Regions from separate parts of the Paenibacillus sp. AD87 genome, predicted to be linked through region 1. Evidence: riboswitches for the same ligand, from Rfam matches in the RefSeq annotation. Region 1 holds a riboswitch; the other holds the start of a gene.

What was found. A riboswitch is a leader RNA that binds a small molecule or an ion and turns the genes downstream of it on or off. The one in region 1 is predicted to bind FMN.
Region 2: another riboswitch for FMN. It lies ahead of gpAD87_RS10885 (DMT family transporter); the one in region 1 lies ahead of ribD (bifunctional diaminohydroxyphosphoribosylaminopyrimidine deaminase/5-amino-6-(5-phosphoribosylamino)uracil reductase RibD).

The regions. Positions count from the first base shown of each region.
Region 1 is NZ_LXQN01000007.1:1,261,419-1,277,618, forward strand. It holds gene gpAD87_RS05745 (tyrosine recombinase) at 1-664, shown strand, start outside; gene gpAD87_RS05750 (purine-nucleoside phosphorylase) at 844-1,668, shown strand; gene gpAD87_RS05755 (D-alanyl-D-alanine carboxypeptidase family protein) at 1,974-3,095, shown strand; gene spoIIAA (anti-sigma F factor antagonist) at 3,239-3,592, shown strand; gene spoIIAB (anti-sigma F factor) at 3,589-4,044, shown strand; gene sigF (RNA polymerase sporulation sigma factor SigF) at 4,059-4,814, shown strand; gene gpAD87_RS05775 (EamA family transporter) at 4,913-5,836, opposite strand; gene gpAD87_RS05780 (AraC family transcriptional regulator) at 5,946-6,857, shown strand; gene gpAD87_RS05785 (hypothetical protein) at 6,854-7,090, shown strand; gene gpAD87_RS05790 (stage V sporulation protein AA) at 7,591-8,247, shown strand; gene gpAD87_RS05795 (stage V sporulation protein AB) at 8,234-8,656, shown strand; gene gpAD87_RS05800 (spore germination protein) at 8,743-10,350, shown strand; gene lysA (diaminopimelate decarboxylase) at 10,455-11,786, shown strand; gene gpAD87_RS05810 (peptidylprolyl isomerase) at 12,009-12,440, shown strand; FMN riboswitch at 12,587-12,750, shown strand; gene ribD (bifunctional diaminohydroxyphosphoribosylaminopyrimidine deaminase/5-amino-6-(5-phosphoribosylamino)uracil reductase RibD) at 13,110-14,213, shown strand; gene ribE (riboflavin synthase) at 14,254-14,922, shown strand; gene gpAD87_RS05825 (bifunctional 3,4-dihydroxy-2-butanone-4-phosphate synthase/GTP cyclohydrolase II) at 14,980-16,200, shown strand, end outside.
Region 2 is NZ_LXQN01000007.1:2,478,233-2,494,432, forward strand. It holds gene gpAD87_RS10870 (amidohydrolase family protein) at 1-139, opposite strand, end outside; gene gpAD87_RS10875 (CGNR zinc finger domain-containing protein) at 362-922, opposite strand; gene gpAD87_RS10880 (DinB family protein) at 1,059-1,556, shown strand; FMN riboswitch at 1,640-1,791, shown strand; gene gpAD87_RS10885 (DMT family transporter) at 1,936-2,916, shown strand; gene gpAD87_RS10890 (amidase) at 3,053-4,558, shown strand; gene gpAD87_RS10895 (DUF1989 domain-containing protein) at 4,671-5,294, shown strand; gene gpAD87_RS10900 (LysE family transporter) at 5,407-6,033, shown strand; gene gpAD87_RS10905 (YqcI/YcgG family protein) at 6,117-6,878, shown strand; gene gpAD87_RS10910 (amino acid permease) at 6,897-8,243, opposite strand; gene gpAD87_RS10915 (glycoside hydrolase family 2 TIM barrel-domain containing protein) at 8,571-11,420, opposite strand; gene helD (RNA polymerase recycling motor HelD) at 11,683-14,112, opposite strand; gene gpAD87_RS10925 (AraC family transcriptional regulator) at 14,445-15,290, shown strand; gene gpAD87_RS10930 (NADP-dependent oxidoreductase) at 15,364-16,200, opposite strand, start outside.

The DNA.
Region 1 (16,200 bases):
ATCCCTGCGCTCCTATTTTCATTTTTTGATGCGGCGTGGTGACATATTACAGGACCCTACGTTTGATGTGGAGGCTCCAAAAGCAGACAAGACACCACCGCAGGTGTTAACCATCCAAGAGATCGAATTGCTGCTCGCGTCCCCCGATACCCGTTCACCGCAAGGGGTGCGAGACCGGGCCATGCTGGAGTTATTATATGCGACAGGCATTCGTGTATCCGAACTGATTGCACTGGATGTGCGGGACGTACAGCCAGGCATGCGCTTTATCCGCTGTGGAGGTGCCGGTAAAGAACGAATTTTGCCAATCGGTGCGCCTGCAGCAGAGTGGGCAAGTGTTTATGTGAACGAGTACCGTAACCTGCTAATCAAAAATGAGACGGACGAGCAGGCTCTCTTTGTCAACGTATCCGGTAGACGATTAACCCGGCAAGGCTTCTGGAAGCTGCTCAAAAAAGCAGCGATGGATGCAGGAATCTCGGGTGAAATCACACCACATACGCTGCGTCATTCCTTTGCTGCTCACCTGATTGCCAGTGGGGCAGATACCCGTGCGGTACAGGACATGCTCGGTCATGTGGAGCAGCCTGGGCAACAGTATGGGCATCATGGTCGCAAAACGATGAAAGAGATATATGAATCTCATCATCCGCGGGCAAAATAGTTTGTACTTGGATACAAATTTGCAAAAAAATGCGGAACAATAGTCCGATTTAGGATAAAATAAATTGAATACATTTAAACGCCGTTATACATAAGCGAATGCATCATTTCAGCGTGTAGTTTCCATTGATGTCATTTGCGGATACAGACGGATCGTTTCAACTCAAGGGGGAACATCTTATGACAGCATTAAACCAACAGATGATTTTGGAAGCGGCATCTTACATCCAAAGCAAAAGTTCCATTAAACCGGAAGTCGGTTTGATTTTAGGTTCAGGACTTGGCATTTTGGCAGAATTGATTGAAGATGGCGTAAGCATCGCCTATCAGGATATTCCGCATTTTCCGGTGTCCACAGTAGAGGGACATGAGGGCGAATTGCTGGTGGGAACCATCAAAGGCCGTCCGGTCGTTATGATGAAAGGTCGTTTCCACATGTACGAAGGATATGGTCCGGAACTGACTGCCTTCCCGGTACGTGTTATGAAAGAGCTGGGCGTAACTTCGCTGCTCGTAACGAACGCTGCAGGTGGCGTGAATACCTCTTATGAGGCGGGTGACCTGATGATGATCTCGGATCATCTGAATCTCACAGGCAAGAATCCATTAATCGGACCGAATGACTCCGCACTGGGTGTGCGCTTCCCGGATCTGTCCGAAGCGTACAGCCGCCGTCTGCGTGCGCTGGCGAAGGATACAGCCGCGTCACAAGGTTTTGATGTACGTGAAGGTGTATACGCAGGTATGCTTGGTCCAAACTACGAGACACCAGCTGAGATCGTGATGCTGCGTACGCTGGGTGCGGATGCTGTCGGCATGTCTACCGTTTCTGAAGTCATCGTGGCACGCCACGCCGGCATAGAAGTACTCGGTATCTCCTGTATCAGCAACATGGCTGCCGGCATTCTGGACCAGCCGTTGTCGCATGATGAGGTTATGGAGACGACAGAACGTGTTCGTGAATCGTTCCTGGCCCTTGTGCTGGCTGTTATTCCACAAATGTAACTGATCAATAAGAAGAGGCGATCTACCCTAATGTGATTCATTGGGGCAGATTGTCTTTTTTTTATTTCCTTAACGGGCAAGCTTTCTCATCCATTGAGTGTCAGGCTCGTTTTTTGTGTTTCAAACGAATTACATAAAAAGTTCGGGAAATCATTCTTTACATGGAATAATTTACTTCAATCGGGCCGACAATGATTAGCAGTACATGCATGGAACATGCAGTAAGCAAGTCATTTGAGGAGGTAACCCTAGTGAAGAAACGAATAATGGCATCGTTCATGACCCTTTGTATCCTGCTGCCCCTGATGGCATCAACCGCGCTGGCTGAAGAAACTCCCAAAGCAGCGGGGGGAACCGATTTGGCCCCGTCGGCACGCTCCGCCATTTTGATGGATGCTGATACGGGCACGGTCATTTTTGAAAAAAACAGTCATGATCAGCTGCCTCCGGCGAGCATTACGAAGATTATGACCATGCTGCTCACCATTGAAGCGGTCGACTCTGGCAAGCTGAAGCTGACGGATAAAGTGAGAACGAGTGAATATGCCGCATCCATGGGTGGATCACAGATTTTTCTGGAACCTGGGGAAGAGATGACGGTCGACGATATGTTAAAAGGCATTGCTATGGCTTCCGGTAATGATGCCTCTGTAGCGATGGCTGAGAAAATTGCCGGTTCGGAGGAAGCCTTTGTACAACTGATGAATGAGCGGGCGAAGGAACTCGGAATGAAGGATACTCATTTTTCCAACTGTAACGGCCTGCCGGTCGATAACCATTATTCTTCGGCCCATGACATTGCGGTCATGAGCCGTGAACTGCTGAAGCATCCGGGGATTACGAAATATACCGGTGCATACCAGGACTACCTTCGTAAAGATAGCGAGAAGCCATTCTGGCTGGTGAATACGAACAAGTTGGTTCGTTTCTACTCCGGTGCCGATGGGTTGAAAACAGGATACACTTCCGAAGCCAAGTTTTGTCTCTCGGCTACAGCGATGAAGGATGGGCTTCGTACGGTCGCGGTAGTACTCGGAGAACCCAATACCAAAACACGGAACAGTGAAGTTTCCTCGATGTTTGACTATGCTTTTGGGCAATACACGATGAAAGCCCTGTACAAGTCAGGAGATCTGCTGGGAAGTCTGAAAATTGAAAAAGGTGAAGTAGCCGAATTGCCGCTGAATGCAACACAAAATTATAGTGTTCTGATGCGCAAAGGTGCGAAATCGGATGAGATCCGTCATGAATTGCTGATGGCAAAAGAAGTGAAAGCTCCGGTCAAAGCAGGTCAGAGTGTAGGTAAACTAGTCGTCTACCAGGGCAATGAAGTCATCAAGGAGTTCGACATTCAGGCTCCGCAGGGTGTGGACAAGGCTGGCTGGTGGAAGCTGTTCAAACGCACAACCTCCAAACTGTTCGATTAAACGGCGATTTATGCAGGATGCGTGCATCCTTTGAACGTATTTTGTAGTTAATTAGGGGTTTTCTTCTAGTTTTGTCGGGGGGCAGGAAAAGCCTTCGGGAACGTAGAAATCCTTGTTCAAGACAGGGAGGAGAGTGAGCAAACGTGAACTTGCATGTGGAAATGGAACATCACCGCGGGATTCTGATTGTGCGATTATCCGGGGAGCTGGATCACCATACAGCTGACATGGTACGGATGCAGATGGATGAAGCTATCCAGCGCAGACAATGCGAGCATTTGGTACTTAGCCTGAAAGATCTGCAATTCATGGATAGTTCGGGTCTGGGTGTCATTTTGGGTAGATACAAGCTCATTAAGAATAAAGGCGGCAAGATGGTTGTCTGTGATGTCAATCCGCCAGTGTATCGTTTGCTGGAAATGTCAGGTTTGTTCAAGATTATGCCGATTTACGAAAATGAGGGAACTGCTCTCTCGGGTCTGGAGGTCGTCTCATGAATGAAGGAATGGGGACAAATTTCATGAATCTGCAATTCGCGGCCAAGTCGGAGAACGAATCGTTCGCACGGGTGACGGTTGCTGCCTTCATCTCCCAGCTTGATCCTACGATGGACGAGCTTAGCGATCTGAAGACGGTCATTTCGGAAGCCGTAACGAACAGCATCATCCACGGATACAACAACAATGCGGAAGGTGTCGTGTCCATTCAAGCCGAGATTCGGGATGACATGATTACCATCATTGTGGAAGACCGTGGTGAAGGCATCGAAGATCTTGAACTTGCCAAACAGCCGCTGTATACGTCCAAACCCGAACTTGAGCGCTCGGGCATGGGCTTCACCATTATGGAAAACTTCATGGATGAATTCGAAGTCAGCAGTGAGCCCGGCAGAGGCACCTCCATCAAGATGAAGAAAAGGATTGAATCCAAGAAAGCATTGTATAATTAGGGGTTGGTAGTCTTATGGATGCTGAAGTGAAACAGTCTTCACAGACCTATTTGGACGATGCCGAGGTCAAACGGCTGATTGCGCTCAGTCAGTCGGGTGACCATGTCGCACGGGATACGCTGGTGAACTGCAACATCAGACTCGTCTGGTCCGTCGTACAACGTTTTATGAACAGGGGATATGAGCCGGAAGATCTGTTCCAGATTGGTTGTATCGGGCTGCTCAAATCGGTGGATAAATTCGATCTCAGTTATGATGTGAAATTCTCCACCTATGCTGTCCCTATGATTATCGGAGAAATTCAGCGCTTCCTGCGGGATGACGGCACGCTTAAGGTCAGTCGTTCGCTCAAGGAAATGGCGAATAAAGTCCGCAAAAAAAGGGATGAACTCTCCAAACACCTCGACCGTCTTCCAACGATTAAGGAAGTAGCCGCGGAGTTGGGGGTAACCCCAGAGGAAGTTGTATTTGCTCAGGAAGCCAACAAACCGCCGACCTCCATACATGAGACGGTGTTTGAGAATGACGGCGATCCGATTACACTAATGGACCAGATTGCCGATGAGTCTCAGGAACGGTGGTTTGACAAACTTGCGCTAAACGAAGCGATTGGCGGTCTCAGCGAAAGGGAACGGCTGATTGTATACCTCCGGTATTACCGGGATCAGACCCAGTCCGAGGTCGCTAGCAGGCTGGGTATATCCCAGGTGCAGGTGTCACGACTGGAGAAAAAAATACTTCAATCCATCCGCGACCAGATCGCACAGTGATTTTGGATTGCTGACAACAATATGGGTGTTAAACCACCAATATACGACAACTAACAACCTTCTATCGCGCATTAATATGCGAAGAAGGTTATTTGTCGTTAACCTGGATTGGATTTGGGGCGATTCGACTGCAACAATAATATCAATCCAATGATACATGCGGTCCCCAGCCATTGAAATATCCCGAAGGGTTCATGCAACCAGATAACAGTGGTGCCAACGGCAGCAAGCGGCTCCGCGCTTCCCATAAGACTTGTTTCTTTGGCTGACAGGCTTTTTAAACTTTCGATATAGAACCAGAATGCAATCATTGTCCCTAAAATAATGGTAAAGGCCAAATATCCGTAGGTTTCCAAACGCAAGCTAGCAAAGTCCATTTTCCACGGTGGGTGGATGAGACTCAGCGCAGCGCCTCCGATAATCATTGCCCAGCCTACCACAACAAGTGAATCAAACTTTTCAATCAGTTTCACGGCGTAGAGGGTATAGAAGGCAGCGGCAACTCCGGATAACAGCCCCCACAATACTGCGGGTAAAGGCACAGACAATTGGGAGAGAGAACCATTGGTCAGCAGGAGAAAACACCCGCTCAGAGCCAGAATCGCTGATGCAACATCCTTTCTGCTTAGAGCAGCCTGTTTTCGCCAGATCATATAGACTATGATCATGACTGGTGATAGATATTGAAGTAGTGTCGCCACTGCGGAGTTGCCATGTTGAATAGACGCCATGTACGTATATTGAACAGCGAGCATCCCGAATAATCCGAAAATGATTAGCTGCAAGGCTGTTTTTTTCTGCTTCCACATATCGAAAATTTGCGAGCGCCTTGTTGTAAAGGATTGAACCGTCAGAAGCAGTATACCCGCAATCAGCAGTCGAACCGTTACGAACCAGTTGACTTCAATTCCGTATTGTTGAAACAGTTTTTGTGAAACTGTTCCGCCAATGCCCCAGCATATCGCACCTGTAAGAACGAAGAATAGGCCTGATTTTCTAGATCTTTGAATAGATATTTTCATGAATAGCGCCCTCACCTTAAATATAAGAATAGTGCTATATTAAAACGAAATAGGCTATAATAATATCAATATCGCACAGATAAATATCATTATATTGAGATGAGAGAATATGCATAAGATAGAATTTGGAATTGATAAAAACGGGAGGGAACTGACGGAGCATCGTACAGTTACATTGCCTGTGGCGTGTTATGAAACCACAATTGTACGCAATGTTCACGGGCATATTCCTTTGCATTGGCATGATGAATTGCAGTTTGTCTTGGTTGTCAAGGGCGAAGCTCTTTTTTATGTGAATGATCAAAAGATCATTGTGCCGCAAGGCGACGGGCTGTTTATCAATAGTGGTTGCATGCACATGGCAGAGGAACGGGGTAAGCAGGATAATTGTATTTATCTTTGTCTAAATGTCTCTCCGCATTTTGTTGTGCCATCCGAGTTATATTTGAAGTATGTTCATCCTTATATCTCAGCAACCAATTTACCTTATCTTCATATCAAAAGGGGAATTTCCTGGGGAGCTCAAGTCCTCGACGCCATCCGGCATGTTAAAAAGGATTTGGATGAGCAGCCTCCATTTTACGAAATGAATGTGGCTTCAAGCCTTTTGACGATATGGAAATATCTGATTAAAAGCGGATACGCGCTTGAATATGATCCAACCGAAATCATTAGAAGCAGGCGAATGAAGGACATGGTTGAATGGATTCACCTGCACTCCGCTGAACCAATCAAATTGGAGGATATTGCGAGGGCGGGTCAGTTAAGTCGCTCGGAAACCTGCCGTTATTTCAAGCAAATGTTGAAGACAACACCCATGCAGTATGTTATTGATTATCGCATCCAAAAGAGTGTGGAGCTGTTGCAACTCCAAGAACGCAGCATTACCGAGATTGCTTATGAAGTTGGTTTTAATAGCACGAGCTATTTTATCAATCAGTTTCGTAAAACCATGCAAATCACCCCGTTAAAGTTCAGAAGAGAAGTGGAGTTGAGAATTAAGGAGGGTATTGAACATTGAACAAAAAAATGAAAGTATTGTTATCCGTCCTGCTGATGATCACTACTCTTGTTTTTGTTTATATGCGTTATTTCCACCCGTTCCCCAAAGATATTGAAGTAATCCAAATCACTCCTTCTTCAAATATAACATCTTCACAGGAAGTCCTGACAACGATGCGTAAGGCTTTCCCAAAGATACCTGATCCCCAAGTTTCTTACCATTCAATCCATAAGATTTTCTCATCTCAATAAGTCGCTATATTAGCGGCTATTTTTTGTTTTTGTGTTCGTTAGTCAAAAAAGAAATGTAATAGGAAAAAGCTGTAATTAAACCAACTTATAAAATCACCTACTACCGCCTCCCTGCACATTTATTGCAACCCTTTGGAAAAAAGGGACCCGTGCAGCGGAGGGATGGAATCGGACAAAGGAGCGAAGCGTGAGGGCTCGTCTAAGGATACACACAAGCAACGCAGGCGGCAGATTAGACCTGAAGAAGCGAAGCGTTCGCCTTTGTCTCCAAATTTCTAACATTTAGAAATCAATCAAAAGAATTTGGAGACAACAGCGATCAGAAGGTTGGTCTGCCGTAGGAGTGTCTGCGTGTATCCTCCCCCCGAGCAACAGCGACCATTGGCCGATCCATCCCGAAGAGCCCGCAGGGTCCACACAACCTTTTTCCAACCATAATGTAATAAATTTGCACATTCTTCAAATACTAACCTAAATTACGCAGTAAAGGAGTGTTTCGGATGTCCCTGACACCCACTCCAACGGTCTATGTTCGTTTGCGCAGCCGTATTCGCATCCAAAGGGGCCGAAGTGTCAAGCTTGGAGATGTAGCTCACTTGCTCACCTCTCCTGAAGAACAAGAAGGAAGGCTGCGTGAGCTTGAACTGCTGCGCCCCGGACCGGAGGACGGCAATCTGATCCTCATTGATATATTGCAGATCATCCCCGAGATCCGTCGAACCTTGCCAGATGTCACCGTTGAATTAATCGGATCGGGTCATACGCTTGTTGAGGTGGTTGTAGGAAGTGGCAAGCCTTCCAAATCTCTGTTCATCCTGGTGTGGCTGCTGCTTTTCTTTGGATCAGCATTGACCATTATGAATTTTCATGCGGACGTAAACATGCAGGAAGTCCAAATTCGAATTGTAGAAATGATTACGGGCCGCCGGGATGAGCATCCGTATCTGTTTCAGGTGGCGTATTCTCTCGGGATCGGGTTTGGTATGGCTGTGTTCTTCAATCATTTATTCAAGAAAAAGTGGAATGAAGAACCTACCCCTTTGGAAGTGGAAATGTTCCTATATCAGCAAAATGTAGACAAGTATGTAGTGATTGAAGAAACCGAACGTATGCATGAAGAGGAACGCAGGGAGATGAATGCGAATGAGCGTTCTTAACGGAGCAATCAGCATTGTGCTGGGCATTGCGGGGGGAATCGCTGTAGGAAGCGGTGTGATTGCGCTTATTCTCGTGCTTGATATGATCCCAAGACTAGCTCAACTTACGCGAACCTATGACAAAACCCATTGGTATGAAGGGGCCTTGATCGGAGGTTCGCTGCTCGGTACTGTTGCGGATTTTTGGCACTGGAAGGTACACGGAGCGCTGTTGCTGAGCCCGATCATCGGACTGTTTTGCGGTGTGTTCATCGGTCTGCTTGCTGCGGCACTGACTGAAGTGCTGAATGTACTGCCAGTGCTGGCAAAACGACTGGGCATGAAATCGTATTTGTTTGGATTGTTGCTTGCTATGATTTTGGGGAAGATGACGGGCTCCCTGTTTGACTTTTTTGTATACCAGCGTTAAAACGTTAGGCCTAAGGAGGATGGGAAATGGACGTAAGATCGGACAACGACGGGCATGAATCCAGCGAAGCAACATCCGAAGAGAAGATGCATAAATCTCCTTATGAGATTCAGGAGGAAGAAGAAAAGAAGGCTTACGAAAAGAAGAAGCAAAATGAAATGTCTGACAGTATCGAGGAATCGGTAGAATATTGGCAGGAAAACGACGATATATCCCCTCGCATGAGTGATAACAAATATACGCTTCAGCAAGTGTTGGGACTTGGAGAGTCCTTTGATGTGAATATGAGGGAAATGGTCTTGGGTGGCAAACATGTTGGATTGTTGCTGCTGACTGGGTTTGCAAAGGATGAGATTCTGCTTGAAGTGTTAAAAAGGCTAACCTATCTTACACCGGAGCAAGTGTCCGGACATGCGCTGAAGTCGTATTTCGAATGTTACATTCCTCATATTCAAGTTGAGCGAGTGGAGAAAATGAGCGCCGTCATCAACAAGGTCCTCACAGGCATGAGTGCCATGTTTGTCGAAGGGGATCGTTCCGTTATTATTATGGATACCCGCAGCTATCCGGTACGTTCCCCAGAGGAACCTTCGCTGGAGAGAGTGGTGCGGGGTTCAAGAGACGGATTCACGGAGACACTTCTGACCAACGTGGCGTTAGTGCGCCGAAGAATACGGGACCCAGGATTAAAATTTGAAATTATGCAGGTTGGACGCAGATCGCAAACGGATGTCTGTGTTGTATATATTGACGATATCGTGGACAAGGTTCAGGTGGATTCCGTTCGTGAAAAAATCAAACGAGTAAATATCGACGGCATCCCTGCTGCCGATAAACAGCTTGAAGAAGCGATTATTAACAAGGGTTGGCACCCGTATCCGTTGGTTCGTTATTCGGAACGACCGGATGTGACAGCTTCTCATTTGATGGACGGAAGGGTTGTTGTTTTTGTAGATACTTCACCCAGTGTGATGATTCTGCCCACGACCTTTTTTGACCTGTGTGAGCATGCGGAAGAGAACAGACAGACCGCCTTTATGGGAACCTATCTGCGCTGGGTACGATTTGGGGGCATTCTGATTTCGCTTTTCCTGTTGCCGCTATGGTTGTTGATGGTTATTGACCCTGCCATTAAGCCAGCAGGAATGGAGTTCATCGGTCCTCATGAAAATGCCCAGCTTCCGCTGATTCTGCAGTTCCTGCTTATTGAATTCGGAGTGGATTTATTACGGATGGCAGCAGTCCATACCCCGACGCCACTCGCTTCGGCCATGGGTTTGATTGCGGCCATTTTAGTCGGGGATATCGCCGTAAAAACAGGATATTTTGTCAATGAAGTGGTACTTTACATGGCGATTGCCGCGATTGGTATGTTTGCAACACCCAGTTATGAGCTTGGTTTGGCTAATCGATTGGTCAGATTGTTTTTGCTCGTTGCTGTGGCGATATTCAAGGTTCCCGGATTCGTTGTCGGGACGACGTTCATTATCGTGGCGCTCACTTTGCATCGCTCCTACAACTCTTCTTATCTCTGGCCGTTCATACCGTTTAATGCAAAGGCCTTGGGTAACTTTTTGTTCCGTTTGCCGCTGTTGGAAAATAAAAAACGTCCTTCGATCAACAAAACGCGTGACAATACCAAAATGGACAGTGATCCAGACGGGGAACTGCAAAAAAGTAAAAAACACAAATGATCTGCCGAAAAATCCATTCTTCTCATTTTCTAATTTGATATACTGGTGTAAAATCATTGGAATAACAGCTGTTCCAGTATATAAAAAAGTGAGGAATGCAGATTATGTATTTACATGGTACAAGTAAAATAAATGCACAGGGACATCTGGAAATTGGTGGAGTCGATACAACCGACTTGAAAGAACAATTTGGAACTCCCCTGTATGTTGTGGACGAGCAATTGGTTCGTGAGCGCTGCAGAGAGTATATGGAAGCGTTCCGTGCTTCAGGCCTGGGTTTCCAGGTTGCTTATGCAAGTAAAGCATTCTGCGTAATGGCGATGTGTGCCCTTGCTGCGGAAGAAGGACTTTCCTTGGATGTTGTATCCGACGGTGAATTGTTCACGGCACTTCAAGCCGGTTTCCCGGCAGAACGCATTCATTTCCACGGTAACAACAAAACGCTGGAAGAGATCGAAATGGCGCTTGATGCAGAGATTGGCTGCTTCGTTGTGGATAACTTCAATGAACTGCACTTGCTGCAAGCTGTAGCCGCAGACAAAAATCGCAAAGTTAACATTTTGCTTCGTGTGACGCCTGGTGTTGAAGCGCATACGCATGAATATATCTCGACAGGACAAACGGATTCCAAATTTGGATTCGATATCGGGAACGGAACGGCATTTGAAGCCATTGAATTGGCTTCCAAGCAGTCAAATCTGGTATTGCTCGGTGTGCATTCACACATCGGATCCCAAATTTTCGAAGTTGAAGGTTTCCAAATGGCAGTTCAACGCGTTGCTGAGTTTGCAGCAGATGTGTATGAGCGTCTTAACGTGGCATTCAAAGTGGTTAATCTGGGCGGTGGCTTCGGTATCCGCTATATCGATGGAGATACACCGCTTGAAGTTTCACAATACGTGAAAGCCATCACGGATGCGGTGAAAAATCATTTTGCTCAAATCGGCTATGCCGTGCCTGAGATCTGGGTTGAACCAGGCCGCAGCATCGTAGGGGAAGCGGGAACTACGCTCTACACTGTTGGAACAAGCAAAGATATTCCAGGAGTTCGTAAATACGTAGCTGTTGATGGTGGAATGACAGACAATCCACGTCCAGCGCTGTATGAATCCAAATATGAGGCTGTATTAGCAAACCGTGCAAATGAGGCTGCTCAGGAAACGGTATCTGTTGCTGGTAAATGCTGTGAGAGCGGCGATATGCTGATCTGGGATCTGGACCTGCCTAAAGTGCAAAGCGGCGATCTACTCGCAGTAGCTTGCACAGGCGCGTACAACTACTCGATGGCAAGCAATTACAACCGGATTCGTCGTCCGGCAGTTGTGTTTGTCAAAGACGGTCAAGGGGATGTAGTGGTACGCCGTGAGACGTATCAGGACATCATCCAGAATGATCTCGTACCTGAGCGCATTGCAAAACAGCCAGTTACCCGTTAATTTAAGGACATCTAGCTGAGCACTATATGAAGAAGACAAAAAAGGACGCTCTTTTTTGTCTTCTTTTGCATCTTTAGGGCCGGATTTTGAAAAAAATCTTGCTGATTATTTTGCGATCAATCCATTTTCGGTGTACACTAAGAAAAGTGCTATAAAGCTTGGCCCAGGGTCATGCGTTCTGGCACCATTAACGATGGTCAATACGAAAGGAGTCATTTACATATGGCGAAACAAGCGAAAATCAAAATGGCAAACGGCGGAGAAGTTGTAATCGATTTGTTCGATCAAGAAGCTCCAAACACAGTAGCAAACTTTGAGAAACTGGCTAACTCCGGTTTCTACAACGGTCTTGTATTCCACCGTGTTATTCCGGGCTTTGTAGCTCAAGGCGGATGCCCTAACGGTTCCGGTGCAGGCGGCCCAGGTTACACAATTAACTGTGAAATCAACCCGAACAAACATGAGCGTGGAACTTTGGCTATGGCACATGCAGGCCGTAACACAGGCGGAAGCCAGTTCTACATCTGCTACCAACCGCAACCACATTTGGATGGACAACATACTGTATTTGGTAAAGTAACCAAAGGTATGGAATTCGTGGACGCTTTCGAAGGTCGCGACAAAATGGAAACAGTTGAAGTAGTAGAAGCTTAATCAATAAACGTATGTAAACCGTTTCGCAATTAGCGAAGCGGTTTTTGTTTACACTTAAGCTTATTAAAAGTTAGTATGTGACAAAAAGGAACAAAAAACAATTGATTTTTTGACGTTAAAGTGCTAACATCCAATTAATAACGCAACGAATCCTTCAGGGCAGGGTGTAATTCCCTACCGGCGGTGATGCAGTATGTGAGGATATCTATCCAGCATTGATGCAAAGTCCGTGACCCGTCTGCCTGTGGCAGATGGCTGATCTGGTGTAATTCCAGAACCGACAGTATAGTCTGGATGGGAGAAGGAGAGGGTGCAGTCCTTAGGGGCCGCATTCCGCAGGAGTGTTGCTGTACAGTTTTTGACGAATTCATTTCCTGTGCAGGGAGAAATCCAGTTACTTCCGGAAATCTTCATACATATGCCACATCATAGAAGCTCTTTACCTGTAATTGAAGTTCATTAAGGTATGTGTCTGCTTTCACTTGCCTGAAATGAAGTTTTGGGCGATGTGTTGTTGGCAATGTATCAATAGTACTGCTGGTGACACATGTCTCTCATCATCCCCATCGAACGGTTTGTTCGACGGGGATTTTTTATTGGATATGGAACATGCCTCTCTGTTGGAAGGGAGGTCTATAACTTAAGATTTTAACCGTGGGGTGAACGGACTTGGAAATGATTAATGATGAATTTTATATGGCGCTAGCACTGGATATGGCAGAACGGGCACAAGGACAGACCGGAATCAATCCGGTAGTCGGTTGTGTCGTGGTAAAAGAAGGACGTATCGTGGGCCTCGGAAGTCATCTCAAACGGGGAACGGGTCATGCAGAGGTTCATGCACTGAACATGGCGGGTAGTGATGCTGAAGGCAGTACAGTGTACGTTACGCTCGAACCCTGTAGCCATTATGGCAAGACTCCACCATGCAGTGAACGTCTCATTCATGAGAAAGTGAAACGTGTCGTTGTATGCTGCGAAGATCCGAATCCGCAAGTATCCGGCAGAGGAATCAGCATGCTGCGTCAACAAGGGATCGAAGTTGAAGTTGGAGTGCTGCGTGAGCGCGGAAGACGGATGAACGAGAAATTTATCAAATACATTACAACAGGTCTCCCCTTTGTAACTTTAAAGACGGCCTCTACACTGGATGGCAAAATTGCTACGCGTAGCGGTGACAGCAAATGGATCTCTAACGAGTCAGCTCGCGAGATTGTACACGCTCTTCGCCATCGCCATCAAGGAATTATGGTTGGTGTTGAAACGGTCATTGCAGACAATCCCGAACTCACGACTCGCTTGCAAGTGGAAGGGATCAGCCCGGTACGAATCGTGGTCGATTCCAAGCTACGTCTGCCTGTAGGCGCCAAAATGGTCAAGGATGGCCTTGCACCTACCTGGGTGCTTACAACAGATGAGGCGAGCCCTGAAGCGGCTGAGCGGCTGGAAGCCTATGGGGTGGAGATTATACGTTGTGGTCCAGGACCACGTGTTGATCTACTGAGTGCACTCAGCAAGCTCGGTGAGCGTGAGATTGGTTCAATTCTGCTTGAAGGCGGTGGAACATTGAATGGGTCCATGCTGGAAGCACGGTTGGTAGATCGACTGCTCATGTTCATTGCTCCGAAAATTGTCGGAGGATACGAAACACCAGGCAGTTTCCGCTTTGAGGGTGTAGAGCGCATGAGTCAGGCGATTCAATTACATCAGCTGGAAATTGAGCAAGTTGGAGATAATATCAGCATTGGCGGAATTCCGGTTTGGCCTGAATAAATGAATTAACGATAATGAAATAAATAAAGGAGGCGGTAGCATGTTTACCGGTTTGGTGGAAGAAGTCGGTCAGATCCGGCGGATAGGTCGGAAAGGCGAAGCGATGGTCCTGAATATCGGAGCTTCCGCCATCATGAACGACTTAAAGATTGGCGATAGTGTAGCTGTAAACGGGGTATGCTTAACTGCGACAACCCTGGAGGGTGGCGGATTTACTGCCGATGTGATGCCCGAGACATATCGACATACCAATCTTAGTCAATTGCAATCCGGCAGCAAAGTTAATCTGGAGCGAGCCATGCTGTCAGGTGGACGTTTTGGCGGGCATATCGTTCAGGGCCATGTCGATGGCACTGGGGTCATTGGCAGCATTACACGTGACCAGAATGCAATTGTTTTCGAGATCAAACCTGATGATACGCAGCTGTTCAAATATCTGATACCCAAAGGGTCTGTAACCCTGGACGGAATTAGTCTGACCGTTGTGCATACTTCACAGACCGCATTCACTGTATCCATTATTCCACATACCATTGGTGAGACCGTATTAAATGTGAAAAAGACGGGAGATACCATCAATATTGAGTGTGATATTTTGGGCAAATATGTGGATCATCTGCTGCACTATGGTAAGGGACATCAGGAGACCGGTGCGGGCAAGCCGCGAAGTATCAGTGAGGATTTCCTCGCTAATCACGGCTTTGCTTAACAAATCGTAATTGATTAACTACAAATATAAATTGAAATAGAAACTGGAGGGGGACCTATGTCAGAGAAATCCATTCTGAATTCTATTGAGGAAGCCATCTACGATCTTATGCAGGGGAAACCTGTCATTGTGGTGGATGATGAGGATCGGGAGAATGAAGGCGACTTTATCGCTTTGGCGGAAAAGGCTACACCTGAAGTGATCAATTTCATGATTACTGAAGGTAGGGGTCTGGTGTGTGTTCCCATTACGCAGCAACGTGCCGATGAACTCAACCTAAAGCCTATGGTTCAGCAAAATACAGACTTTCATGGGACGGCTTTCACCGTCTCTGTAGATCATAAAGATACCACAACGGGCATCTCGGCTCATGAACGCTCCATTACAGTCAAGGGTCTAATTGATCCCGAAGCGAAAAGCGGAGATTTCCGCAAGCCGGGGCATATGTTCCCACTCATCGCCAAAGATGGCGGTGTGCTAAGACGCGCGGGACATACGGAAGCAGCTGTAGACCTCGCTATTATGTGCGGTTCTTATCCGGCAGGTGTAATCTGTGAAGTGATCAAGGAAGATGGCACGATGGCCAGACTTCCGGATCTGCAGGAGATTGCCCGCAAGCATGATCTGAAGCTGATCAGCATTCAGGACATGATTCGGTACCGGAATGAGAAGGAACAGTTGGTTAAACGCGAAGTAGCTGTACGTATGCCAACAGACTTTGGTGAATTCCAGGCGGTGGCATACACCAATGCGGTGGACAACAAGGAGCATGTCGCTTTGGTTAAAGGTGAAATTGACGGATCGAAGCCTGTATTGGTCCGCGTACACTCCGAATGTCTCACAGGGGATGTATTCCATTCTCATCGATGCGACTGTGGTCCACAATTCGATGCAGCATTGAAACAGATCCATGACGAAGGCAACGGCGTCCTGCTCTATATGAGACAGGAAGGACGAGGCATTGGACTGATCAACAAGCTCAAAGCCTACAAACTGCAAGAGGAAGGTCTGGACACCGTGGATGCCAATCTGAAGCTTGGGTTTGCTGCCGATCTTCGAGATTACGGCATTGGTGCCCAAATTCTCAAAGATCTAGGGGTTCGTCAAATTCGGTTGTTAACCAACAATCCACGCAAAATTAAAGGGCTTGAAGGGTACGGACTTGAAGTGGTGGAACGTGTTGCCATTCAGATGGAAGAGAACGAGGACAATACGGTTTACTTGCACACGAAGCAGGCGAAGCTCGGCCATATGCTAAAGTTCGACGATATCGAGCAG
Region 2 (16,200 bases), 1.2 Mb from region 1:
CCGCTTCAATACAACTCAGGTCGGGCCGGATAGCAGTTATAAGAGAATCCTCAATAAGAACGTCCGCCCGTTTATACTGACCTACCGACGAATCCATAGACAATACACAACCATTTTTCAGTAGATAACTTGTCCCCACAAGACACATCTCCAATCATTGTTTTTTGTTGGATATACGCTTGAATCCCGGATGTTAATCTCTGATGATGAAATGACTAGCTGAAATATTTTAAGTATATAACCATTATATAGAAGAGGATGGAAACATTCAATTTTGATTACAAAAAAACCTATTGAACATTTCCCGGTTGTCGAAAAGTACCGCAAATCACTCTATGCATACTCCTTACTCTCATACACTTTACTCTTGCTGCTGATCCTTCTTCTGTTTTGCCCGAAATCTTCTAACCTTCATCAGATTACCACACATCTTGTCATCACAATACTTCTGGGTTCTACTGCGCGTATCGTCATAGAACATCCAACGACAATCCGTATTGTCACAGATACGAATCCTTCCCCCATCCCCTTCAACTAGGGTGATGGCAAAATCGGCTGCTACCTCAGCCATGACCTGCTTCCATTGAGTTCCTACAGGAATAAGTGAAAGCTTAAGTCCCTCATCTCCAACGTTCAGTTTTCTTATGACTTGACCTTCCTTCATCATGGAGTTAAGCCATTCCAGGTCTTGGTTCGATAATGCATTTCCGTCAGATAAACGAGTTGCAAGAGCCTGCAATTCATTTCTAAAGTTTCTCAAGGCTCCCTCCTCTTCCGGAGAAGCAGGTACAGGTGCAATCAGTTGCCATTGTTTGATAAATCCTTGCTGCCATTCGGTTTTGCCAAGCCTGTCCTCTGAACGATCCCCACCACGCCAGTCATGGTAATCACTGTTCACAAAATCAGTCCATAGTCTATCCATACGTACCTCCGATAAAATGTAACTACCTAAATTTAAAAAGATAGTTACAATTATTCATGTTTGGGCTATATTAATTGTAACCACATTTAAGCACTTTAGCTAGTTACCATGAATTCATTTTAGGGAGGAAAAATCAATGACTACAACAGCAACAGAACTATTGCTCATTCAGAAAGATGATACCTGGGATCAATGTAACTGGATTGTGCCTTTATCCAAGGCACTCGAAGGACTGACTGCTGAACAGGCAGCCTGGGTTCCATCATCCGGTGGATTAAGCATCTGGCAGTTGGTTAACCATATGTATTACTATAATCATCGTTTGTTGAGTTGTATTCAGGGCACAACACCCTCTGGTGCACCTGCCGAAAACAATGAATCCACCTTCGGAGATCCGGGCGACCCTTCTGATACTGCTGGCTGGAGTGTACTTATGCAAAATACAACGCAATTAGCCGGACAGCTTCGTGATCAGCTCGCTTCATTAGAAGAACCCGATCTTGAAGCCCCGTACATGGATACGGATGAAAAATGGGCACATGAGCTTGCCCGCTGGGTACTCCACGATGCGTATCATGCAGGACAGATTGTATTACTACGCAGACAACAGGGAAGCTGGAATATCATATTCTAAAAAAACACTTGAACTGCTAGCGCTTACACGAATAAGATGAACTTATTAATGTTACAGCTTGTTCAACACACTATATAATTGAATAGGATCTTCGGGGTAGGGTGCAATTCCCAACCGGCGGTGATGTTCTTCGGAACCAGCCCGCGACTCGCTGTTTGACCCGATGTAGGGATTCAGCGACTGACTTGGTGTGACTCCAAGGCCGACGGTACAGTCCGGATGAGAGAAGATCAACACATTGACATGCCGTTACGGAAAGGCTTATTTTCGTACGACATGTCAATGATTGAGCCCCCGTTTATTTGGTGTATACCAAAACGGGGGCTTTTGTCGATTTTGCCAACTGAAGATTCCGTGTTCTGACGAAGGAGTCCTGAATATGGAAAAGACACAACCTGCATCAACAGTTTACCGCAAGGAACGAAGTAATACCGGATTCTGGCTCGTCGTGCTCGGCGCCGCCCTTTGGGGTGTAGATCCACTGTTCCGTATTATTTTGCTCAAAACGATGACCTCCACACAGATTGTACTGGTGGAACATATTATTGTCAGCCTTGTGGCGATTCCCGTGTTATGGAAGTTCCGGGCCGATCTGAAAAACCTGCGTGCTCGCCACTGGATTGCCGTGATATTTATCTCCTGGGGAGGATCTGCTCTCGCCACGGTATTGTTCACCCTGGCACTTACGCATAACGATCCCAACACCGTTTTGTTATTGCAAAAGATGCAGCCGCTATTTGCGATTGTTCTGGCTAAGCTGCTGCTGAAAGAAACATTGCCTCGCCGCTTCGGTGGACTGTTTATCATTGCACTTGCAGGAACATACCTGCTCACGTTCGGATTTACCCTTCCCCTTGGCAACTGGGACAATTGGGTTCATGCAGGTAGCCTGTTATCACTGGGTGCAGCTGCATTGTGGGGCGGTTCAACAGTTATGGGGCGGCTGATGCTGGGGCAAACCCGTTATGAAACGGTCACCTCTCTGCGCTTTGTCGTAGCCTTGCCACTGCTGATCTTTATGACGTGGAACGAAGGTGCTGCCTGGACATTCCCTTCCGCTACAGGTGAACAGGCGGCTGTAGCACTTAATATTCTGGGTCAGGCATTACTGCCAGGGTTACTGAGTCTTCTGTTATATTACAAAGGGCTCTCCTCCACCAAGGCCTCAGTCGCAACGCTCGCAGAACTGAGCTTCCCGATGGCCGGTGTACTGGTAAACTGGATTGCATTCCGCACATTAATTACATGGGAGCAACTGGTGGGCTTCATCCTCATCTGGATTGCCCTATTCGCCATCTCCAAACAGCAAGAACGATCAGCGACTCCGGCTGACGGTGCACCAAAGCTCCGTACGGATTGAATTTTATATAAAAGCAAATCAATTAAGGCACTGGACATCCTTTGAGATGTTCAGTGCCTTTTGTCTTTTCGCTATTCCGGTGGTACGATGACTTATGGAATAGTAGATTAAGTCAATTTAGAGAGGAACGATCATCATGTCTTCGTCTTCATCATTTTCGTATACATCTTACGATGCTATAGGTTTGGCTGAATTGGTTCGCGCACGGGAGATATCTCCTGTCGAATTGTTGGAAGCGGCGTATGCACGCCTGGAAGAAGTGAACCCGCAGCTCAATGCAGTCATTCGAACATATGAAACACGTGCACGTCAAGAAGCGAGTATAGTTCGCCCGGGAGAGCAGCCCTTTGCCGGCGTGCCCTTGTTATTGAAAGATATCTCTCAATCCCTGGAAGGTGAAATTCTCACCTCGGGTTCTCGTCTTCTCAGTGAGCATCGTGCGCAGCGGAATTCTAATTTCGTTTCCCGTCTGCGCGATGCAGGCTTCATTAACATTGGACATACCAATACGCCGGAATTTGGCCTGAAAAACATTACCGAACCCCGTCTTCACGGTCCAACTCGAAATCCATGGAATACGAATCACTCACCCGGCGGTTCAAGTGGCGGTGCCGCTGCCGCAGTAGCCTCGGGTATTGTCCCCCTTGCAGGAGCAAGTGACGGTGGCGGTTCCATCCGAATTCCTGCTTCATTCAGCGGCTTGTTCGGACTCAAACCTACACGTGGACGGACACCTGTTGGACCAGGGGTTGGCCGTCAGTGGCAGGGTGCTTCGATTGATTTTGCCTTGTCCCGTTCCGTTCGCGACAGCGCTGCTTTACTGGATACATTGCAAGTGATTCAACCGGAAGCTGCGTTTCATGCTCCCCTCTTCCCAGGCAGCTATCTGGCTGATATGAACTACCCTCATCAACGCAAACTGAGAGTTGCTTACACGACAGCTTCGCCTGTAGGTACACCAGTGAGTGAAGAAGCCAAACAAGCTGTATATAAGACAGTCCGCTGGCTGGAAGAACAAGGTCATGAGGTTGAAGAAAAACTAAGTCCGGTTAATGGTGTCAAATTAATGGAGAACTATTACATGATGAACAGCGGCGAAATGGCGGCGATGATCTCTTCGATGGAACGTTCTATGGGTAGAGCATTAACCTCTGATGATATGGAGATCGAGTCCTGGGTTCTGGCTGAAGCCGGTAAAAAAGTATCCGCTGCTGAATTCGTACATAGTTTGGCCGAATGGGATGTTGCCGCAGCTCAGATGTCCACATTGTTTGAACGGTATGATTTTTATGTCACACCTGTCAATGCTTTTCCAGCACCCAAAATCGGCGAATTGACACCTCATGATGAACAAATTCAGCATCTGATGCGTATTAGCGATTTGGACAAGATCCAGCAGCAGCAGTTGATTTATGAGATGTTTGAACCAAGTCTTACCTACACTCCGTTCACTCAGCTCGCGAATCTGACGGGTCAACCCGCCATGAGTGTTCCTGTGCATCTGACTCCTGAAGGCCTGCCCATGGGTGTACAGATTATGGCAACCAAAGGCCGTGAAGACTGGTTGCTTCATCTGGCTGGTCAGCTGGAAACATCCGAACTATGGGTCGGCATGAAGGGTAATCCACTGTTTCCAGCATAAACGCTGAATACAACCTGTATCATTTTCAATGTGAGCCTTATGTTTGCCAATGTGCATGAAAGCCATGTCAGCTCCGCATACTGAAAGCAAAAACTGCGGAGGAATGTGACGAATGAATATGAATACAACGGAACGCCATAAACAGTCTGTTCGTATCCCGGCCAAAACGGGTTATGCCGTCAAGGTAAATAAAGGTTCATTAATTCGGGTGACCGATTTGGAGGGGCAGCAGGTCGTTGATTTTGTTGCATATGATGCTCAAAATGCCAATAATCGACTAGACCCAGGTGTAACGATGGACGTACTGCGGTCCTACCGGATCAAACCAGGACAGTCCGTGTATTCTAATCAATATCAGCCGTTGCTTAAGATCGTTCGTGACACAGTTGGTGTTCATGATTTTTTCAACTCCGCCTGTCGTCCGGAAATGTATGAAGTATTATATGACAAAAAGGATCATGCCAGCTGCTATCATAACCTAAATCAGGCTCTTGAACCGTTCGGGATCTTGCCACCGGATCAGCATTATCCATTTAATCTGTTTATGAAATCGGTTGTAGATGATCTGGGAAAGATTGATGTCGTAGCTCCAGACTCACGGGCTGGTGATTATGTTGAGATGGAGGCATTGACTGATTTGGTTATCGGTTTATCCGCCTGCCCATGTGAAGAAAGCTCATGCAACGGATATCATTGTACAGCCATTCAGCTGGATGTAGAGTCCATATCAGATTAAGCGACGCAAAGCTTGTTCTAATTTGCTCCAGACGGGAATACGATGACTTGTACCCATATGTGTGTGACTTACCGGTACAATTCGTCGAACCCGTTAAGGAGTGAACGCGTATATGTCTGTACTGTTTAGTTATATTATTCTGGGAATCTCACTATCCGCTCCAATTGGTCCGATTAATGCCGCTCAGTTGGATCGCGGAGCCCGCCACGGATTTATGCATGCCTGGATTCTGGGACTGGGAGCCATGTTTGCCGATTTGGTGTACATGCTTCTGATCTACTTTGGAGTTGCCCATTTTCTGGACACGCCTTTCATGCGCTCTTTTCTTTGGTCTTTTGGCAGTTTTATTCTGGTGTATACCGGTGTGGAAACACTATCTAAGTTAAAAGACGGCATTCAGGCCTCTTCTACAGCAGAAGCAAGGGTTGGGAAATCTTTTGTCTCTGGCTTTCTCATGGCCCTGTCCAATCCCCTGAATATTTTATTCTGGCTCGGCATTTACGGCTCTATCCTTGCTACAACCGTAAAGCATACCGACACCGCTCATCTGCTACTATACAGTTCTGGTATTTTCATAGGAATCCTTGTCTGGGATGTCATCATGGCTGGCATGGCTAGTCGATTTCATAAACGCAGCAACGAAACCGTTTTGCGCTGGATCTCCATTATCTCAGGGATCTGTCTGATCGGATTTGGCCTGTACTTCGGTTTTGAAGCTGTACGATCTATCTTTTTCTGACATAAAAACTACACTGGACAGTCACCCAACGCCATCCGCATTAATACGTTAACGGTATCATGTGGAATGGAGTTGGGGAATCCATGGCAGAGCTGTACAGTGCCGATGAAATAAATGCATCATTCAAAGGTCTGCCCGAATGGCAGCAGGACGCTTATTCAAAATTTTCCAATATGATTGCAGATGAGGATAATACGTATCCTTGTGTTCCCGGAAGGATCGGTTTTCTCTCAGGACATTTGAGATATGGATTCACCAGGGATCCGCGTACACAAGCTTCTGCTGAAGACATGGCGGAATTACTTCGTCAATATGGACCTGTTTCTCGGGATACGGGACATTACGCTTCTTTGGTTGTCATTTGCGAGACACCGGATGATTTGAGAAACAACACAACGGTGGAGCAGTATCAGTCCTTGTTCTGGGAGATGCTTAACCGGGTAAGCTCACTCGATACTGCCTCCTGGCCTGAACATATTTCGACTGATCCGCATGAAGCCACATGGGAATTTTGCTTTGGCGGGGAGCCTTACTTTTGTTTCTGTGCCACTCCCGCGCATGAGCTTAGAGCCAGTAGGCACTTCCCTTATCTTATGTTTGCTTTTCAACCAAGGTGGGTGTTTGAATCCATTAATGACAACACACCTCTTGGCCGGAAAATGAAAACCTTGATTCGTAAGCGTTTGGCAGCATATGATGCCGTTCCTGCTCATCCTTCGCTCATGTGGTATGGGGAGCAGGATAATCTGGAATGGAAACAATATTTCCTGCCCGATGACGAGCAGACCCCTTCCAAATGTCCCTTTTTGCGCATGAAGCAAGCCATTAGCAAATTGACGAAATAGCTGATACCAGTCACCCATTCAGGGGTTTGATGGCTCAGTAGATGGCGAAGGTTGCGGTTTGCGTACTTTGTTAACAATGTAAGTAATCAAGGCTATCAATACAACAAGACCTATACTTGCCAGCAGACCTCTTCTGCTGGCTTTTTCCATAGCCGTGCCAGCTACTGCTGCAAGTATAAGGACCATGGCGATCCATACTTTGATGCGATTCCAACTTGTTGGCTTCATTTTCTTGATATACGTGATGCAAATCAGAAGCCAGGTATACATTAATACCAAGCTGCCTGCGGTTGTTACATATTCGAATAGGCTCTTAGGCATCCATAATGCCAGGAGAGTAGAAAGGATTAATCCGGCCGCAGTGCATCCTAATGCATAAAGGGGCATGCTCTTTTTTCCCCAAGTCTTCGTAAACACCTTCGGTGCATCTCCGTCCTCACCCAATTTAACCAGCATGGATGTAATCGCATAGATTGAAGCGACCATCGTGGAGAACCCGGCGATTATCAAAATTCCATTGAGAATATGAACCACGACCGTAAATCCAATCGATGACATCGCTTTGACGAGAGGACTCTCGTCTGGTGTTAATTTAGCAGCAGGAACCAGAAGAAGGATTAAGGCAATTGCCACAACATACAGCGTACTGACGGTTAATAACATCACTCTGCCTGATTTCACTGCATCCTTAGGTTCTTTCAGCTTGGCTGCCATTAAACCCATGACCTCAATCCCGGCAAAGGCAAAAAAGGCATAAATAAACCCGGTCCACACGCCTTTTATTTTGTGAGGGAACCATTCATTCGTTATTTTCTGCGGCGTAATCTTTACATCTAACCAGCCCAGACAAGCCGCTGCTGCAATCGCGATAAAAGCAACCGTTGCAGCTAACTTGATTACTGCAAGCACATTTTCTGTTTGAGTTAACCCTTTGGCTCCCAATGCGGCGATGAACAATCCAATGCATGCATATACTGCCACAAACACCCACAATGGAAACTTTGGAAACCAAAATTGAGAGAATAATCCGAGCGCCGTTAATGAACTGCCCATGATCAGCATTTCGGAAGACCAATACATCCATCCGCTTCCGAAACCGGCCCATGGGCCGAACGCTTCACCGGCATATGTTCGAAAAGCCCCTTCTTTCGGATCTTCTGCCGTCATCTGAGCTAATGCTCCAAATACAAAATAGGTCCCCGCAGCAGCCAGCACCAAAAGTACAAGCACGGATAAACCGGACCAATGAATAGCCAGACTTGTTCCGAGGAAAAATCCGGTTCCCAGCGTACACCCTGCTCCAAATAAGGAAAGACTAATCCAGCTCAGTTTCTCTTCTTCTTTTTGATGCACATGACTTTTCATATGTATCCTCCTTCATGCGTACCCCATTACGGTTTACATATGATGGAGGTTTTATGTCATTAAGGTAAAAAGAAATGAAACTTACTTTTATTGAGTTTACATAATAATGTTTACGTTAACTAATTTTGTTGCTGTTGATGCGTCGATACTTTTGGTAACAGATCTTAAGTGATTCTTTAAGCACCTATAATTAAAGAAAAACCCTTCGAACTGTAAAAAAACAGTTCGAAGGGTTTCTTGTTAGTTTCTGAAAACAAACTTCTCGTTTAGTATGGCGAATCTGATCGGTGTATGTTCTTATCGGTAATAACCTGCATTATGCAGTTTCTATTTCTTGCCTAACAACTGTTGAAGCTCATCCAGTTCTATCTTGGCTTCCGGTCGGAAGCCCTCACTTTTTACATATTGTGCAAGGCTGTAAAGTAACTGGCGCCCTTCTGTGTGGTAAATCAATTTATCATAATTTAGTGCTCCGACCAGCAGCCTGCCTTTTCCAACTTGGCACTCAAACAGCAGCCCCAGCTTATGATTACGTTCAAAATTATCGATGGTTTGAACGAAAGGTTGAACATTCTCTGCGACCTTATCCAAAATAATAGACCGTGAATTCATAACGATATGCCACCAAGGATAAGTGGAATGGGTCTCACTTGGAAAGTGCTTCAATGCAGGGTGTGCGTTATTGATTAGAAGTCCGAGTGTACCGATGGGAACTTGCTTGTTCATGCTTTCCGAAATGGATCGGAACATCGGATAACACCAGAAATCGGTACAATATGTGCCTTCGACTGAACTGTCGTTATCTTCGAGTGTTGGGAGCAGCAGCACGCTCTCACCTTTTTCAAGTAAGGCAATTACTTCATCGGACAATTCCTTATAAATATAGTCTTGTTCAATAGCTGTCACATCATGATCAGGGTATACCCATAGGTCATATTGTTTCCGAATATCGGTACCTGGAATATGCAGGGATAGAGTGATTGGCGTCATCTTTTTCACATCAGGCAGCTTGAACTTTATTTGACTTATTTCAAACCAAGTTTCTCCAGAGATAAAGGAAATCTCGTCTTTTCCTTGTGCAATCCGCTGATCCGAATCACGCATTTCCCACTCCACAGTCTGACCCCTCAATGAATCTGTTCGGTAGTACCTTAATTGAATATAGGCATTGAAATCTTCTCCCGAATTGTAGTTAAATTTCTCGAATCGGGCCAGAAGGACTGCATCGGAGCAAAACGTTCTCCACTCCTCGGGAGTAACCACCCCTTTCGAATCCATGAAGGCATCCAAAATACCTACCAGTGCGGTCCCCTGTCCACTAAAATCCTGAAGATCGAGCAATTGAAATCCTGCCAGATGATTGGATCGAAATGCCGCCTCAAGCTCTTCCTTATAGCAGGCTACTGCAAGTTTTCCAGAACTTTTGAAAAAGGGTTCAGCCAGATGTCCCATTCCTTTGGATTGCAATCGTTCCCGAAACACCTCGAAGTTTTTTGCCTTCAGTGACCCGGTATACTTCTCGATCTCTTCATAATTCGGGTACATGGCATATTGTCCAATTTCATGGGAAATGACGGGTAGATGCGGAATGAGCTGTTCTTCAACAGAAGCGGCTTTCACGGTCTTGGCTTCCGTTCCATATTGAATTTGAATCTCCGATTCATCTGCTTGAATTCCCTCATTCTCCGAAACTGTCCTATCTGGCAAGATCATGTCGTTGTAGTCCTTCAGAGTACCAGGCACGTCGGTTTGAACATGACCCAACGGGGCATCACACATGGCATAGGAGCCGCGGAAAAGTCTATCTTTGGAAAAACGTACGCCACAGTAAAAATCTTCTTCCTCTAGAATCAGCGGAGTGAACTGAAAATTGTTTGAACCCTGGGTGTACAGAGGGCGTGGATCAAATGCTCTATACGCTTTGATAATGGCATTCAGTCTTTCTTTACTGCCCCAAAGTTCATTACCGAGTGACATCATTACAAAAGAAGGGTGATTCCCAAACGCCTTGAGCATGGCGAAGCCTTCACGAATGAGATAGTCCTGTTCAGCCTGATTATGCTGTGGGTCGAGTTCATCCGTGATTGTACCCCAGAATGGCAATTCAGGCTCCATATATATACCAAGCATATCTGCAGCGGTGAACGCTGCTTCAGGCGGACAACAGGTATGAAAACGATAATGATTTATACCATATGATTTGGAAATACTCAGGATTCGCAGCCATTCATCCACATCGGTTGGCGCGTAACCTGTAAGCGGGAAGATTAGACCATCATGTTTTCCGCGAAGAAAGGTCTTTCGACCGTTGATCGTAAAAGCATCTCCATTAGCTTCAAAATCTCGCAGTCCTGTTATGATTTCGGTTGTATCCAGCACATCGCCATGTTCCCCCAACAGAGTAAGGGTCAGCACATACAGATGTGGATCTGAATCACTCCAGAGCAATGCGTCGTCTCCCATCTTGTAAAGCACATTAACTTCGTTCTGGCTGCATGGATAGGTTTGCTCATTCACCACATGATTTCTGTCTGATGCCACATATCCATGAGTCTCTTTTAAAAGGGGCTTGAAGGTTCGCGCAGTAACGGACAATACAGTACCTGATATCGATTTGGACAATGTACTTGTGATTCTGAATGTTCGCTCTTTAGCATTGGGATAGATCTGTACCTCACCCATATGCACCTCGTGGTAAAATTGAATCTCCAGCTTCCCGGTAATTCCGTTCCAGTTGGTCTGAGTATCGACGGATGTAAGATGCCCGCCTTTCGTCGGATAGTCCGTATTATCGACCCGGATGATGAGGGTGTGTTTTCCCTCCGATAGCCCTTCCGGTAAGATATACACATGGGGGGTGTTGAGGCTATCCTGCACTCCAACTTCTTCACCATCGACCCATAACTTGGTTATGCGCGTGCGTTCCAGATACAAACTGCATTTCTTGCCAGCAAGCGTTGAAGGTATATCAATCTCCCTTTTCAGCCACACCCATCCTTCATATGCATATTCATCAGTCAAAGACCCGATGTGAGCCACATCATTCTTTCTTCCTTTGCGTGCATGAGAAGTCGAGTTCGGCAGCGTTATGGTATCGTCAAATGGGCCTTGAGCGCCTTGTTTATGTTCATCCAGTTGAAGCTCCCAGCTTCCCTGCAAGTTCATTTTGGTTAACATGATCTTAGCTCCTCTATACTTTATGTATGCAATCTATTCTTCTGTTTACGTATTTCTATTATATAACTGTAATCTTAGTCCACCCATATAATAAAATTTATGCTGAGTATAACAATATGGAAATAATCCAAAGGTTATCGCTGACAAGTTCGTCTCTATAATGACTTAGAAATTCAAAAAAAGTCGCCTAAAAGGCGACTAGTGCTACTTATTTGAGTAGTTCAATTCTCATACGCTGTTAGATCTGACAGTCCCGGCATGTTTACTTGGTTGTATAGGCCTCTGATTCCTCATACAAATCCGCTGGCAAGGGCTGTATGAAAGGCGACCAATCGCCCGTCGTGTACAGATGAAGGTGATGCATAGCGCGCGTACACGCCGTATAAAGAAGCTTGCGTTCATTGTCGCGGCCATAAGCTCCAGACGAAGCATCATAGACCAAGACTGCATCGAACTCGACACCTTTGGCAAGGTACACAGGAATGACCATTACACCTTTTTCAAAGTTGAACGTTTCCTTCGTAACGAGCTGCAACGCTTCGCCTCCTTGAATCTGTAACGATTCATGGGCCTTGTGGCTTTCGGCGGCGGTCTTCGTAATAATAGCGATGGAATCAAAGCCCTCGGCTCTTAGCGCAGCGATATCTGCCACCATTTGTGCATCCAGCTTCTCTCTGTCGTTGCTTCTCGTCAGCAGGGGCTTTAGGCCTTTTCTTTCAAAGGGTACAATTTCATCTCCGTCTGGAAGCATCGCTCTTGTAAATTCAACGATCTCCTTCGTTGAGCGATAACTGCGTACTAGGGAGAAAAGACTTGTTTTGGCTTCACCGTAGAGACGGACTAATGGTGAATCAGCTGCGGCCAAATTAGTAGCCTGCGTGAAGATCGCTTGCCCGAAATCGCCGAGCACGGTCATACGGGCACGGGGAAACAGCTTTTTGAGATATTCATATTGAAATGTTGAATAATCCTGACCTTCATCAACGAAGACATACTTGATTTCCGTGTTTGTCCGGACACCTTCTATCAGTTCTTTTACATACAAGTAGGGAGTCGCATCCTCATGGAACAACTCGTTCCGGAGCAGGCTTTCCTTGGTTTGACTGCATATCTCAGGCCATAGCGAGGGGATAACCGTAGCATTCGTTTTCTCCCGATAAGTGGCTTCGTCAACAAACAATTCGCCATATATACCTTTGATATCAACAAACGAGAATTTCTTGATACCTTTTCTTAGTGGGCTAAACCGTTCTTTCACGATCTTGCGGCCGAGCAGTTCCTCCTCCTTCTGGGCAAAGTCAAAATCACCTTCATCTTCTCGACGCTTCTTGCTTATTTTCTCACGAATTTGGGCGTACTGTTCCGCGATATCAAATACTTCCTTATCTTTATGCAGTACTTCGAAGATATCCGCATACTGATCGTTGTCGAGATAATTCAATTCTTCCTGTACCCATGATTCTTCACGTTCCATACGTTCCAGGGAAGCCAGCTCTTTCAGCAGCCACTCCTGCAAGAGTACAACGCGATTTAACAAGGGCAGGGAGCGATCATAACCGTAAAATTTGTCTCTCATTTGCTCCGCCGTAATCAAATTACGATTTCGAAACCGAATGCTGTTGAATCGCATGCCTTCCTGCCCCAACCAGTTTCCATAGTTCTGCAAGGCCTGCAAAAAAGCATCTGAAGCTTTATATTCGATTCCTTGAAGCCGTGCCTCATAGCCTGGAGCTTCATGCGCGGTCAGTACATATTCAATCTGATCAAAAACATCCTCCGGACGCAACGAAGAGCCGAGCCAATAGTCGAGAAATTGTTGAAAAGTGGTCTGCTGCATATTATCTTCACCGAGCTCCGGAAGGACAGTGGAAATATAACTGCCAAACATCGGATTCGGTGAGAAAAGAACGATCTGATCAGCACTGATCGTCTGGCGGTGTTTGTACAATAAGTACGCCACCCGCTGCAAGGCTGCGGAAGTTTTACCGCTACCAGCTGCTCCTTGTACGATAAGCATTCGGCTTGTGTCATTACGGATAATGGCGTTTTGTTCCTTCTGAATGGTTGCCACGATGCTTTTCATTTGTGAATCCGCACCTTTGCCGAGCACTTGCTGCAACAATTGGTCTCCAATCGTTTCATTTGCATCAAACATGTTGTTGATTTCTCCGTTATGGATCTGAAATTGCCGTTTGAGCTCTATTGTGCCATCGATTCTTCCGATCGGCGTCACATAGGACGCTACGCCGGGGGAAGAATCGTAGTACATGCTCGCGATCGGTGTACGCCAATCATAGATCAGAAAGCTCAATCCATCTTGGTCGACAAAAGAAGATACGCCGATATAGATCTGATCGATGTGGGCTAGACCTTTCTCCTGAAAGTCGATGCGGCCAAAATAGGGGGACGGGAGCAAACGTTTCATGTTATTCCATTGCTGCGTCAACCGCATGTGACCACGTTCCCGCTCGGCCAATACCGCAGACTGCTGGTTAATGGTGTAGAAGGTCTCTTCGAAATCTTCATGGGTGCTAGTGTTGATCGTAACTTCTTCCCAAAAGCGCTTGCGAATTTCCGAAGCCTGGTCACGCATTCCGGCAACCTCTGGCTCCAATTCTGTGATTCTGGCCTGCAGTTTGCTCCCTACAGACTCTAGACGTTCCTGTTCCAGCTGCCAATCTTTTGTTTGCATCTCTCTAACCACTCCTTTTCCTATTTTTGGGATGAAAAAGAGCATTGACAAATCAAAATTCCAGATGTAAAATTAGAGTAGGGATAAAAATAAGTACATACTTTAATTTTGTTTGCCAATGGCGCTAACGATTATATCATAGCGTTATTTTTCGTTCAATTCTTTTTTTCGTTTGCCAAAAGATGGCCTTTGAATTTATCAGGGGCCATCTTTTTTACGTGTTTATTGGGTTTCCCTCTTCCCCTTTCTCTAACCGGACAAATGAAAGCACATAATGACAGGTTCTTGAATCAGTCTTCATCTATTATAGGAATCAAGGAGTGGTTAACCGTATGAACTGGATCGAATCATTACAGCTAGCTATTGCATATATGGAAGAACATTTACTCGAAAATATGACTATGGAGAAAATTGCAGCTCAAGCTCATATTTCTCCCTTTCATTTTCAACGTACGTTTGCCTTATTAACTGATGTTACGGTAGCCGAATATATCAGACGAAGACGGTTAACCTTGGCAGCAAATGAACTTATACAGAGTGATCACAAAATCATTGATCTGGCGCTCAAGTATGGATATGACACTCCTGAATCTTTCTCCAAAGCTTTTCGGAGGCAGCACGGAATTGCCCCCAGTGAAGCACGTAAGAACAGTACTTCTATCAAATCGTATAATCGTTTGGTTATTCAATTAAGTCTAAAAGGAGCAGAACCAATGAATCACAGAATTGTTGAACAAGCTGCGTTTACATTAGTAGGGATAAAGCAGGCTTTCTCTTATATCGATGGGGAAAACTTACGAGGCATAGCCAAAATGTGGCAGGATGCGTATACGAGTGGTACAGAAGATCGTTTATTTGATTTGAATAATGGTGTAATTCAAGGATTGCTAGGCGTCTGTGTGGATCAGAACGAAATCCAGGAGAAGCAGATGGAATATTGGATTGCTACGGCTTATGATGGTGAAGTGCCTGAAGGATTATCATCCTTCACAATTCCAGCTTCTAAATGGAGTGTCTTTGAAGTTGAAGGTTCGATGCCAGAAAGTATGCAGCGTTTATGGAAGCAGATTATTTCTGAATGGTTTTCTTCCAACCCTTACGAGCATGCGGGTATACCTGAACTTGAAGTATATCCAGGACCTCACAAGCCGCCACAAATCTGGATACCGATAAAATAAAGAGAATGAGAATTATAGTATCCGTTCTTGCCCTCAATTCGGACAAGAACGGTATCCATCTCCATTGAACACTTCACTTCATTTTAACGATGACCTTTCCTTTGGCACTTCCACCTTCAAGATACTGAAATGCTTGCCCGACATCCTTGAAATCATAAACCTTATCAATCACCGGTTTAATGAGACCTTCCTCCAAGTAACCCTTTATTCGCTCTAATTGCAACCCGCTTGGTTTCATAAACAGAAAATGATATCTTGCTTGGTTTTTCTTCTCAAGAGTTGTAATCTTATGGCTCACAATCGATAACAGTGCTGTCTTTAACCAGCCTAATTTGGCTTCTCGCCCGAATCTCGCGTTCGGCAAACCGGAAATAGATACTATTTTCCCATTCGGCTTAAGTACTTGGAAGGATTTTTCCAGCACCTCGCCTCCTATCGTGTCATACACCGCATCATATCCCGACAGTATTTCTTCAAAATTTTCTTTACGATAATTGATAATACGATCGGCACCAAGGGATTGGACCAATGCGTAACCTCTATCGCTGGCAGTAGTGGCAACATAAGCTCCCATTAATTTGGCCAACTGGATGGCGAACGTGCCAACCCCTCCTGATCCTGCATGAATTAATATTTTTTGGCCTTTCTGGAGGTTCAAAATATCGTAAAAGGCTTGATATGTCGTAAGACCGACCAGTGGTATGGATGCTGCTTCTTCAAAGTTTAAGTTTTGGGGCTTCAGCGCGATGTCTTCTTCATGGACAGCAATGTATTCAGCCAAAGTTCCAATTCTGTCTTTACGAGGTCTGCCATATACCTCATCTCCAGGTTTATAAGCGTTCACCTGTTTACCAACCTTGACCACAACACCGGAAAAATCATTTCCAAGGATCAATGGCATCTTGTAATT